Regions from separate parts of the Chryseobacterium sp. KCF3-3 genome, predicted to be linked through region 1. Evidence: riboswitches for the same ligand, from Rfam matches in the RefSeq annotation. Region 1 holds a riboswitch; each other region holds the start of a gene.
The links. Region 1 has a riboswitch for S-adenosylmethionine ahead of ACKTTZ_RS10960 (alpha/beta fold hydrolase). Riboswitches for the same ligand answer to the same signal wherever they lie in the genome.
Positions count from the first base shown of each region.

Region 2: another riboswitch for S-adenosylmethionine. It lies ahead of ACKTTZ_RS06245 (TonB-dependent receptor plug domain-containing protein); the one in region 1 lies ahead of ACKTTZ_RS10960 (alpha/beta fold hydrolase).
Region 3: another riboswitch for S-adenosylmethionine. It lies ahead of ACKTTZ_RS06585 (TonB-dependent receptor plug domain-containing protein); the one in region 1 lies ahead of ACKTTZ_RS10960 (alpha/beta fold hydrolase).

Region 1 covers NZ_AP035792.1:2,440,462-2,443,746, reverse strand. The annotation lists gene ACKTTZ_RS10965 (ACT domain-containing protein) at 1-797, opposite strand, end outside; gene ACKTTZ_RS10960 (alpha/beta fold hydrolase) at 803-1,741, opposite strand; SAM riboswitch class I at 1,802-1,908, opposite strand; gene ACKTTZ_RS10955 (MGH1-like glycoside hydrolase domain-containing protein) at 2,097-3,285, shown strand, end outside.
Region 2 covers NZ_AP035792.1:1,400,102-1,403,386, forward strand. The annotation lists gene ACKTTZ_RS06240 (TonB-dependent receptor plug domain-containing protein) at 1-1,015, opposite strand, end outside; gene ACKTTZ_RS06245 (TonB-dependent receptor plug domain-containing protein) at 1,321-1,779, opposite strand; SAM-I-IV-variant riboswitch at 2,076-2,173, opposite strand; gene ACKTTZ_RS06250 (TonB-dependent receptor domain-containing protein) at 2,292-3,285, shown strand, end outside.
Region 3 covers NZ_AP035792.1:1,473,120-1,476,404, forward strand. The annotation lists gene ACKTTZ_RS06585 (TonB-dependent receptor plug domain-containing protein) at 1-1,666, opposite strand, end outside; SAM riboswitch class I at 1,759-1,864, opposite strand; gene ACKTTZ_RS06590 (alpha-amylase family glycosyl hydrolase) at 2,124-3,285, opposite strand, start outside.

The DNA.
Region 1 (3,285 bases):
ACCAGATCGAATCCGTTTTCTGCCAAAGCATGATAGTTTTTCACAAAATCTTTGCTTGCTGTGTTATCCACAACAATCAGATTCTCCAGTTGATTTTCCTTAGAGAAGTTGATTAATTCTTCTACATTTGATGGATGTTCTGCTGTTAAAACCTCATCACTCCAATTGGCATCGAATCCTTTTTTGTTGAAGGCAATTTTCTTAGAGTTGGCTACTGCAACTACTTTAAGATCTATTTTTTTACGTTTTTTAATTTCTTCTGCAGATTCCAAAACCTGTTGAATCAATGTTTTTCCTACATTTCCGTGGCCAATGATAGCCAGATGAACGGTCTTCGGCTTTTTGAAAATTTCAGATTCTATGATGTTTCTTGTTTTTTCATCCTGAGAAGAAGTCACTACGATATTGACTCTGTTTTCTCCTGCTACCTGATTCAAAAGCAATGGGAAAACATTGTTTCTTGCCAGTTCTGCAAAGACTTTATTGAAGTCTTCTGCAACAAAACCAATCACAGAAACATTATTAATACTATAAATTTGGGAAACTTTTCCAGATTTTCTTTCTGCTTCGAATTCATCAATAAGACAAGCCACTGCTTTCTCTGCATCATTTTCTTGAACCAGAATTGAAATTCCGTTTTCTATGGCTTGCTGAGAAATTACGCCTACACTGATACGCGCCAAAGTAAGCGCTTTAAAAATTCGTCCGTCAATCCCGATTTCTCCCAGGAAATCTTCTCCTTCAAATTTGACGATTGATCTGTTCTTCAAAAATTTTATTTCGTTAGCATTTTTCATTACTTCTATAAAATGTTTTTAATGATATTATTTAATTGTTGATATTCCATTAGGAAGGCATCATGCCCGTGTATAGATTGGATCTCGTGATAAGAAACATCCTTATTTTTCTCTTTTAAGTTTTCAAAACACATTCGGATTTCAGAAGCCGGAAAGAATAAGTCTGTATCTACGGAGATCATGTGCATTCGTGCCTGTATGTTCTCCAGTGCTTCTTCAGCAACGTTTATATTCATCAGGAGATGGTTCATCAGCTTGTATGCTTTTAAACTAAACCTTTCGTTTAGTGCATTACCATGATAAACCAGCCAGTCTTCTGATTCCAGGCGTTTTTTTTCCTGGTTATATTGGTTTTGAAATCTGTCATTGAGTGACTGTGGAGTTCTATAACACAACATAGCATGAATTCTTGCTTTCTGTAATGGTTCCTCTTTATCATTCAATAAAAATTTCTGAACCAGACACTGTGCATGAAGCCAATCGTGTGTTCTATAGTCACAGGCTATTGGAATAAATATTTCTGCGAGATCCGGCTGCTTGGCAAGCATTTCCCAGGCAATCCCTCCTCCCAGAGAGCCTCCGATAATGGCATATAAATTTTTGATATGTAAAGCTTCAAGTCCTTTCAGAAATATCGCTGCGATATCTGCAGGAGTGAAGTTTTCATAGTCTTCAATTAAAAAATCGTCGTATCCGTTTCCGGGTATATTAAAACACAGAACAGTATATTGATCAGTATCAACAACCTGATTTTTTCCTACCAATTGTTTCCACCAGCCTTTTTCTCCGGATACGTTTGAATTTCCGGTAAGAGCATGATTGATTAAAATGATAGGGGCTGTAAACAGATCTTTCCCAAAAAGCTGATAGCTTAACGGGATATGGTATTCCTTTTGGGAATAAGTTTGATACGTAAGATTAATATAGTTTAGTTCTGTTTTCAATTCTATTAAATTTTAATACAATTGAAAATGCCACAGGAAATGGCTGAAAAGAACTTCAGTAAGTTATCTGTCCAAAATTATTTGGTAGAACGTAGCACCTTCTTTGCTTGCGCAAAGGGTTGCTAAGGTTTCATAGGGTCTAATCCCTCAACCTTTCTTGATAACATTTTCAATATTTGAATGAACGAATGGTGCAAAGGTAGTTCTTTTCTTTTAATTTCAAAAAAAAATTATTTTAATATTTAAAAAAGCCCTTAAATACAAGTATTTCAAGAGTATATTAATAATTCTTCAGATGAAAAAAATTGGAATTACTTATCAAAAAAACTAACTTCGTATGGAAAAATGATGAGATATGACCGCCGAAAAAGATAGATTACAAGATACCAAATGGAAAAACTGGGGACCTTATGTAAGCAACCGGCAGTGGGGAAATGTACGCGAAGATTATAGCCCGAACGGGAATGCCTGGAATTTTACCAACCATAATAATGCAGAAAGCTATGCCTACCGATGGGGTGAAGAAGGAATTGCCGGAATTTCTGATGTAAAGCAACTTTTATGTTTTGCTTTTTCGTTTTGGAACAAGAAAGACAAAATGGTAAAGGAAAGATTCTTTGGATTGAGCAATCCTCAGGGAAATCATGGGGAAGACATCAAAGAAATCTTTTATTATCTGGATAATACACCTACTCATAGCTATATGAAAATGGTGTATAAATATCCGATCAATGAATTTCCTTACGATGACCTTGTTGCAGAAAACGGGAGACGCAGTAAAAAGGAACCGGAATATGAGATTTTCGATACCGGAATTTTTGATAATGATGAGTATTTTGATATTTTTATAGAATACTGTAAAGCCGATCACAATGATATTCTTGCCAGAGTAACGGTCTGTAACCGAAGTCAGCATGAAGCCCCTATTCTGGTAGCGCCTACCGTATGGTTCAGAAACAACTGGAAATGGGGATATAATACGTATAAAGCAGAAATCAATGCTTCTCATGACGGAAGTATCAATATTGGCCATGACAGTATTTCAATCAAAAAACTTTATTCCCGAAATACCAATGCACAAAGCGTATTTTGTGATAACGAAACCAATAATTCTAAGCTTTATGGAGCTCCTGCAGCTGAAAATACTTATTTCAAAGATGGGATCAATAATTTCATTACTCATAAAACCAATACGGTAAATCCTGAAAAAAAGGGAACAAAAGCTTCTTTTCTGATTGATGAGCTTATTGGTGCTGGGGAATCCAAAGTTTTTGAATTCAGATTATGTCCGGATGAAGCTGATGAACCTTTTGAAAAGTTTGATGAAATATTCAATATACGAGAGGCTGAAGCTGAAGAGTTTTATAAAGAAATTCAGAATGACACCGTCAACGAAGATGAAAGAAATGTGCAGAGACAGGCTTTTGCCGGACTTCTCTGGAACAAACAGTTCTATCATTACAATATCGGAAAATGGCTGAAAGGTGATCCCAACTTTGAAGCTCCAAGAAATTTCAACGAATATGTAAGAAATACGGAATGGA
Region 2 (3,285 bases), 1.0 Mb from region 1:
CCAGCTTCACGTTGGTTGCCACTTTATAATTGAATGTAGATCCGAAGTCTGAATAATTCTCATATCGCAAAGCTCCTTCCAACAGCCAGCCATCAGTAACTTCCAGCTCTGCATCAGCATAAGCAGCAATACTGTTCCTATTTCCTGAAACGGCATTTTCCGGACTAAAGCCTGGAAAAACCTGTGCTCCCGCTGGCCTTACATTTCCGAAGAAGTCGGTTACCTTCTCATTTTCAGGAGTTTTAGCAGTTACCACACGTCCATAGATATCATAAGAAGCATAAGAATTTTCTTTTCCGGCATTCACTTTATAATTTTCATGTCGGTATTCTGCTCCGAATGCAATATTCAATCCTTTCAATATATCATATTTTTTTGAGAAGTCAAGATTGACGGTATTTTGTGAAAACTCAGATCCTCCGGCATCAAAGGTTCTTGGAGAATTGTCTGTCAAAGAAGCATTAAATGTATTGACAACCCCAAAACCAAAGGTATTTTTCCCGAAAGTATTACTGAAATCCACATTCCAGCCATTCCATTTTCCTTTAATTCCGGCAGCAAGAGAATAATCATTCACGGCTGCTTCAATCTGAGGAAGATATCCATTGGGAGTCACTGCATTGATGTTTCTCTCCGTATTTGGAAGTCTGTAAAATCCTCCGGCATTTCCAAGGCGGTAGCTATAGCCTCCAAATGAGTACACCTTCCAGTCATCATTCACAGGAATTTCAGAGTTGAAGAAGAGCTGGCCCGACTGCAGCTTAGACTGTCCCGCTCTTAGGCTGAAATCTTTTCTCTCCAGTCCTCTGTAATTAAGCTCCTGAGATGTAAAATCTTTACCTAATAATTTTTGAAGATCGGAAATGCTGTTGGCTCCTGAAATTTGAGATTGAAAATCAGTTCCAAAATAACCCACCTTAGCTGCATATTGTTTTATTGTATTGATAATCTGCTGAGTATTGGAAGTATTCGAAATATTTTTATACAAACCATCAATATTCACTCCATCCTGCAATGCTCTGTAATTAATTGCATTATAAGCATTGAAAATATCACCTTCTCTTACTCCGGCTCTGGAATAAGGATCACGATATTGTGCAGAACCTGTAATATTAATAAATCCCGTTTTTCCTATTTTAGCTCCATAATTAAGATCTACGGAAATAGTCTGTCCATCTACTCCTCCGGAGAAATTATTGGCAACAGGCGATGCGTATCCTCCCAGAAATACTTGTCCGGAAAGTCCTAATCTTTTTTTCAGGCCGAGATTGACAACTCCTGCAATGGCATCAGAACCATATTGAGCAGAAGCTCCGTCTCTTAAACCTCAATTTTTTCTAAAGCAAAGGCTGGAATAGCGTTAAGGTCAGTTCCCACAGAGCCTCTTCCCGGCGTAAGGGTAACATTAATCAATGAAGACTGGTATCTTCTTTTTCCATTGAGTAAAACCAAAACCTGATCCGGCCCCAACCCTCTTAAAAGTGCAGGGTCTACAAAGTCAGTTCCATCGTTCACCGTGTGTGAGGTGGATGAAAATGAAGGGACAATATAATTTAAAGCCTGACTGATATTGTTAGTGGGGCTTTGTTTTAAAATTTTCGATATGTTAATAATATCTACCGGAACGGGCGTATCTGTCAGTGATCTTCCTGAGCCTCTTGAACCGAGGATGACTACATCATCTATTTTTTTAGATTGTAAAGTGTCCGTCTGGGCGTAATAAAATGTAGAGATAAGCGCGATAGAAGGAACAAATATTTTTGTTTTGAAATTATGCATATTGTTTGTTGTTACTTTTTGTTGTTAAAAATTGTTTTTAAGCAATACAAATCCTGTAACCCTAAAATGTAAGGTTACCATTGATGTTCGGAATGTTTGTATTATTTTTTAGAAATAGAAAGTGCTAGCAGCAACAACACATGCGCATATAGAAATGGCATGAAAACATATCAGAATAATGAAGACTCACTTCATGATCTGAAGAATAAAAAATTACTGATGGAATGTGATTTCCCTTGTCTTTAAACATTGATTTTAACTTTAAAACAAAAATTCAAGATGGGGATAATGATAGAATGATAAACATTTTTTCCGGAAAATCCGGCTTATCGATTGCAGCACCTTGCTTGTTTTTGCAGGTTGCTATCCCATCTAGAGATTCTTGATAATTACCTGGCAAAGATATAATTATTTCGGAAATAAAAAAAATTTCAGCTTAATTTTTCGATTTTCACAATTTTATCGTAACAAATTTTGTTTTTCAGCGTCTAACCGGATATCAGTAAAACATTATGAAAAAAACGATTTTCGCTTTATCACTGGTAAGTTCTGTTTTTGTTTTCTCACAAGAAAAGAATACTACGGGTGCTAAAGAAAAACAAATAGAAGGTGTAGTTATCACCAAAACTAAAAAAGCCGTTGAACAAAAGGCCGACCGTACCATTTTTGACTTTTCTGAACAACCTCAGCTGAATAACGGAAACGTTCTGGAAGGAATTAAAAAACTTCCGGGACTTGTATCTACCGATATTGCAGGAATGATGTATCAGGGAAAAATGCTGGAAGTATATCTTAACGGAAGACCTCTGAATATTACGTCCAATGAATTGAACTCTTTCCTTGAAGGAATGCCTGCCAACTCTGTAGAAAGAATAGAAGTAATCACACAGCCCGGTGCTGAGTTTCCGGCTACTTCCGGAGGTGCCATCATGAATATCATTACTAATAAAAATGCCAACAAATATTTAACTGCTACGTATTCAGGAAATTATTCTTTCACGAATTATGATAAATACAGAAACAGGACGACCAATTCTGTTAATTTAAATGCAAGGAATAAATATTTCGGATGGCAGCTGAACGTAGGTCAAAACTATCGTGAAAGTATGCTAAATGGTCAACAAGACGAACTTTTGAGCAGCCATACCGATAGATACGCACGTGGATATTTTGCAAAATCAGGGTTAACTTTTGATTTGGGTCAGGACAGATTATTATTGAACTACGATATTTATCACAATAATAATGACAACTATACTTTAAGTAACGGTCATGGTGATTTGCCTTTCCAGAATAATCCAAAAGATTTAAGGGAAGCTTTTTATACATCTTCGGATGTTGCCCATACCAATAGTCTCAGACAGGAAGCTGTGGTAACGTATCAGAAACGTTTTGCAGATAAATCTCAAAAATTAGACTTCCAGTTTGGCTATACAAGATCAGACAGTAAATTTTCTCAGGACAATTTCTTTCAGGATGGTAATTTTGCAGCAGCACCCTATCTTC
Region 3 (3,285 bases), 970 kb from region 1:
TCTTCTCGCCTGAAGTAGAAATATCAGCATAAGAGTTATTAAAATACTGCTGTTGCAATGATGGTGCTCTGAATCCTGTTCCTACCGCAGCTCTTACCGCATAGTTTTTTACAAATTCATATCGTACCGCAAGTTTTCCGTTCAGTGTATTTCCAAAATCTGAATAATTTTCAAATCTTGCCGCCGCATCAATATTTAATTTTTTATCTAAATCATAGGAAACATCTGCATATACTGCGGTGGAATGCCTGTCTTTCTTCAATGCATTATTGGGAGAAAATCCGATAAAAGATTGAGATCCTCCCGCACCAAGCACTGTTGATCCTTCAGTGGCAACGTTTCCATTGATGTCATATTGGGTATAAGAAGCTTCATCACCTGCCTTGATCTGGTATTGTTCAAATCTGAATTCTCCTCCAAATGCAATATTGAAACGGTTTATATTTTTGGAAACATCAAGATTAATGGTATTTTGAAGAAAGCTATGCGCTCCGGCATAAAAACGGGTTGGAGATTTTGCTCCCAAAGAAGCATTATTCGTATTGTTTACATTATAATTGAAGGTATTGCTTCCAAAGGTATTACTAAGGTCAAAAAACCAGTCGTTAACATTATATTTTGCTCCTACAGCATAAGAAACATCGTATACCTGAGAGGCCAGAGTAGCCTGAAATCCGTTCGGGTAAATGGACGAAACTACATTAGATTTTTCGCTCGGAAGTCTTCTGAAACCAAAACCATTTCCTTCTTTGATGCTGAATCCTCCAAAAGAATACACTTTAAAATTGTCATTAAAAGGATATTCTGAATTGAAAAACAGCTGTCCCTGTCTGATCTGGGCATCTCCGATCTGAAAATTAAAATCATCACGCGTTAATCCTCTTTTTGCAAGTTCTGCATCATCTGCGGCTCTGGCAGCTTTTATGGCTTCTGCGTCCCCTGCAAATTCATAGGCAAAATTATCTCCGAAAATATCCAGGTCGTGATTTTGCGTTCTAGTGGTTTTTCCTCTGTGACTTAGCTGTAATGAAAGATTAATATAGCCTTCTTTCTTTCCTAATGAGGCTCCATAATTAACTCCTGCCTGGTAAGTATCACCATCATTTCTTCCGGTTAATCCATAGGTAAGGCTTGCCGAAGCTCCCGTATTTTTCTTAAGAATTATATTGATTACTCCTGCAATGGCATCAGAACCATATTGTGCAGCAGCTCCGTCTCTTAACACTTCTATCCTATCAATTGCAATTACGGGAATAGTGCTCAGATCTGTTCCTACAGAGCCATTTCCTACCGTATTCTGATAATTTACCAAAGACGTAGAATGCCTTCTTTTTCCGTTAAGCAAAACCAAAACCTGATCGGGTCCCATTCCTCTTAAAGTTACGGGATCAATATGTTCTGTACCATCTGAAGCAGACTGTCTCACTGCATTAAACGATGGAATCACATAATTCAGAAGATCCTGAGCAGTCATTTGCGGAGAACTTCTCTGGATTTTATCGATGTTGATTACATCTACAGGAACTGGTGTCTCCAGTTTTGTTCTTTTGACATTACGGTTTCCGACGATGATAATATCTTCGATCTCTTTTCCTTTTTCCTCACTTTCCTGAGCAGCGACCAGAATTGCTCCAAGCAATAATACAGCTGTGCTTAATTTTTTCATTTTGTTCTTGCCAATTAATAATACGAATCTGACGGATCTTTCCGCAGATACACAAGACATCAAGAAATGGAATTCATATAGAGTATTGACTTCACTTATCTCCCCCTAAGGGTTGGAATTAGCACCTTTACACTTCTGGAAACGTGTAGGTTGCTAAGGTTTCACCGGGCCAAATCCCTCCACCTTTCTTGATAAATCTACTGCAAAAGTAGACTATTTTTTTAAATGTACAAAAAAAGGCAAATCTGCTCTGCTGCAAATTTGCCTTTTATTATTTTATAGAACTTGTTTACACTTTTATTTTTGAACCATTAAGATTTAATAAGAGTTTAAGAGTATTAAGATAAGCTTCGCTTTAAGCTTAAAAATCAGAATGATCCATCTTAACGATACTTTATTTCTCAAATAGCTCTTAATGGATCAATATACTATAAATCAACAACTTTATAATTTTTTTTTATTGAATCATCATCTTTTGAATCGCTATTCCTGTGTCTGATTTCAGCTGTACCAGATAGGTTCCTGCCGGATAACTAACTTTCATATTATAAGCTCCGTTCTCTTTATCCAGTTTAAAAGAATCCATTCTTTTACCGGTCATATCAAAAATTGAAATCTCACCATTTTTTGCTTTACTGAAAACCAGTTTAGCGATTCCGTTTCGAACCGGATTATCTGCAATCTGAAGGGATAATTTGTTGGTTGCAGTGGTATCTACTGTTGATAGAGCGCCAGCATAATTTCCAAAGATCCTGAATTCTCCTGGCTGTAAAGTGATCGGAGTTGTTGTGGAAGCTATATTCGAAATACTGTTGTCCATCAGATTCTGCCATTGACCTGTGTAAGGAAAATAAGGCACAACATTCTGCGCGGAAGTAGTATAATTGGCCAACACTACCACATTCTTTATTCCTGTTGTAATAGCGGCATCATACACATAAATTCTTGTGATCAGGCCGGTAGGATCGTTCGTAAGGTTATTGGATTCTATACTGTAGGTTTTAGATTTAAAAACCTGATGGGTATTTCTGATATTGATGATTTTTGCCCATGTATCATATACTGCCTTTCTGTTTGCATTGGTATCATATCCTAAAGTGAATGCAACAGGTTTCTCATCGGTTCTACATCCATTGTCTATAGTACCATTCGCACATCTGTTGATACTGAATTCATATCCTAATTCTCCAAACTGCCAGATCATTTTCGGACCAGGAATGGTAAAGAAGGTTGCACCGAAAGTTTTCATTCTTTCAAGAGCGGTATTCAGATCTTTCACATTATAACTTCCATTGATTGCGCCATAGGCAAGGTTTTTAAACATCAATCTTTCTTCGTCATGGCTTTCTCCATAGCCTACAGCACTCATATTGGTGAAGCCGTGAAGACTGTGATTCATGCGGTCATAATTGCTATTTTCCTGATATCCCATTGTATTCTGATTGTAAGGGTCTGTCTGTTTATTCCAAAGCATAACTCCTTTTCCTTCTGCAATTCTGTAGTTGGCCCATTGCTGCTCTTCTGCATCTGTTCCCAGATGTTCGAAGATCATATAAGAATTGGGGTCAATGGCCCATTGTTTGTCAGCATAATTTTTCATGATATCCACTCTGTCCTGC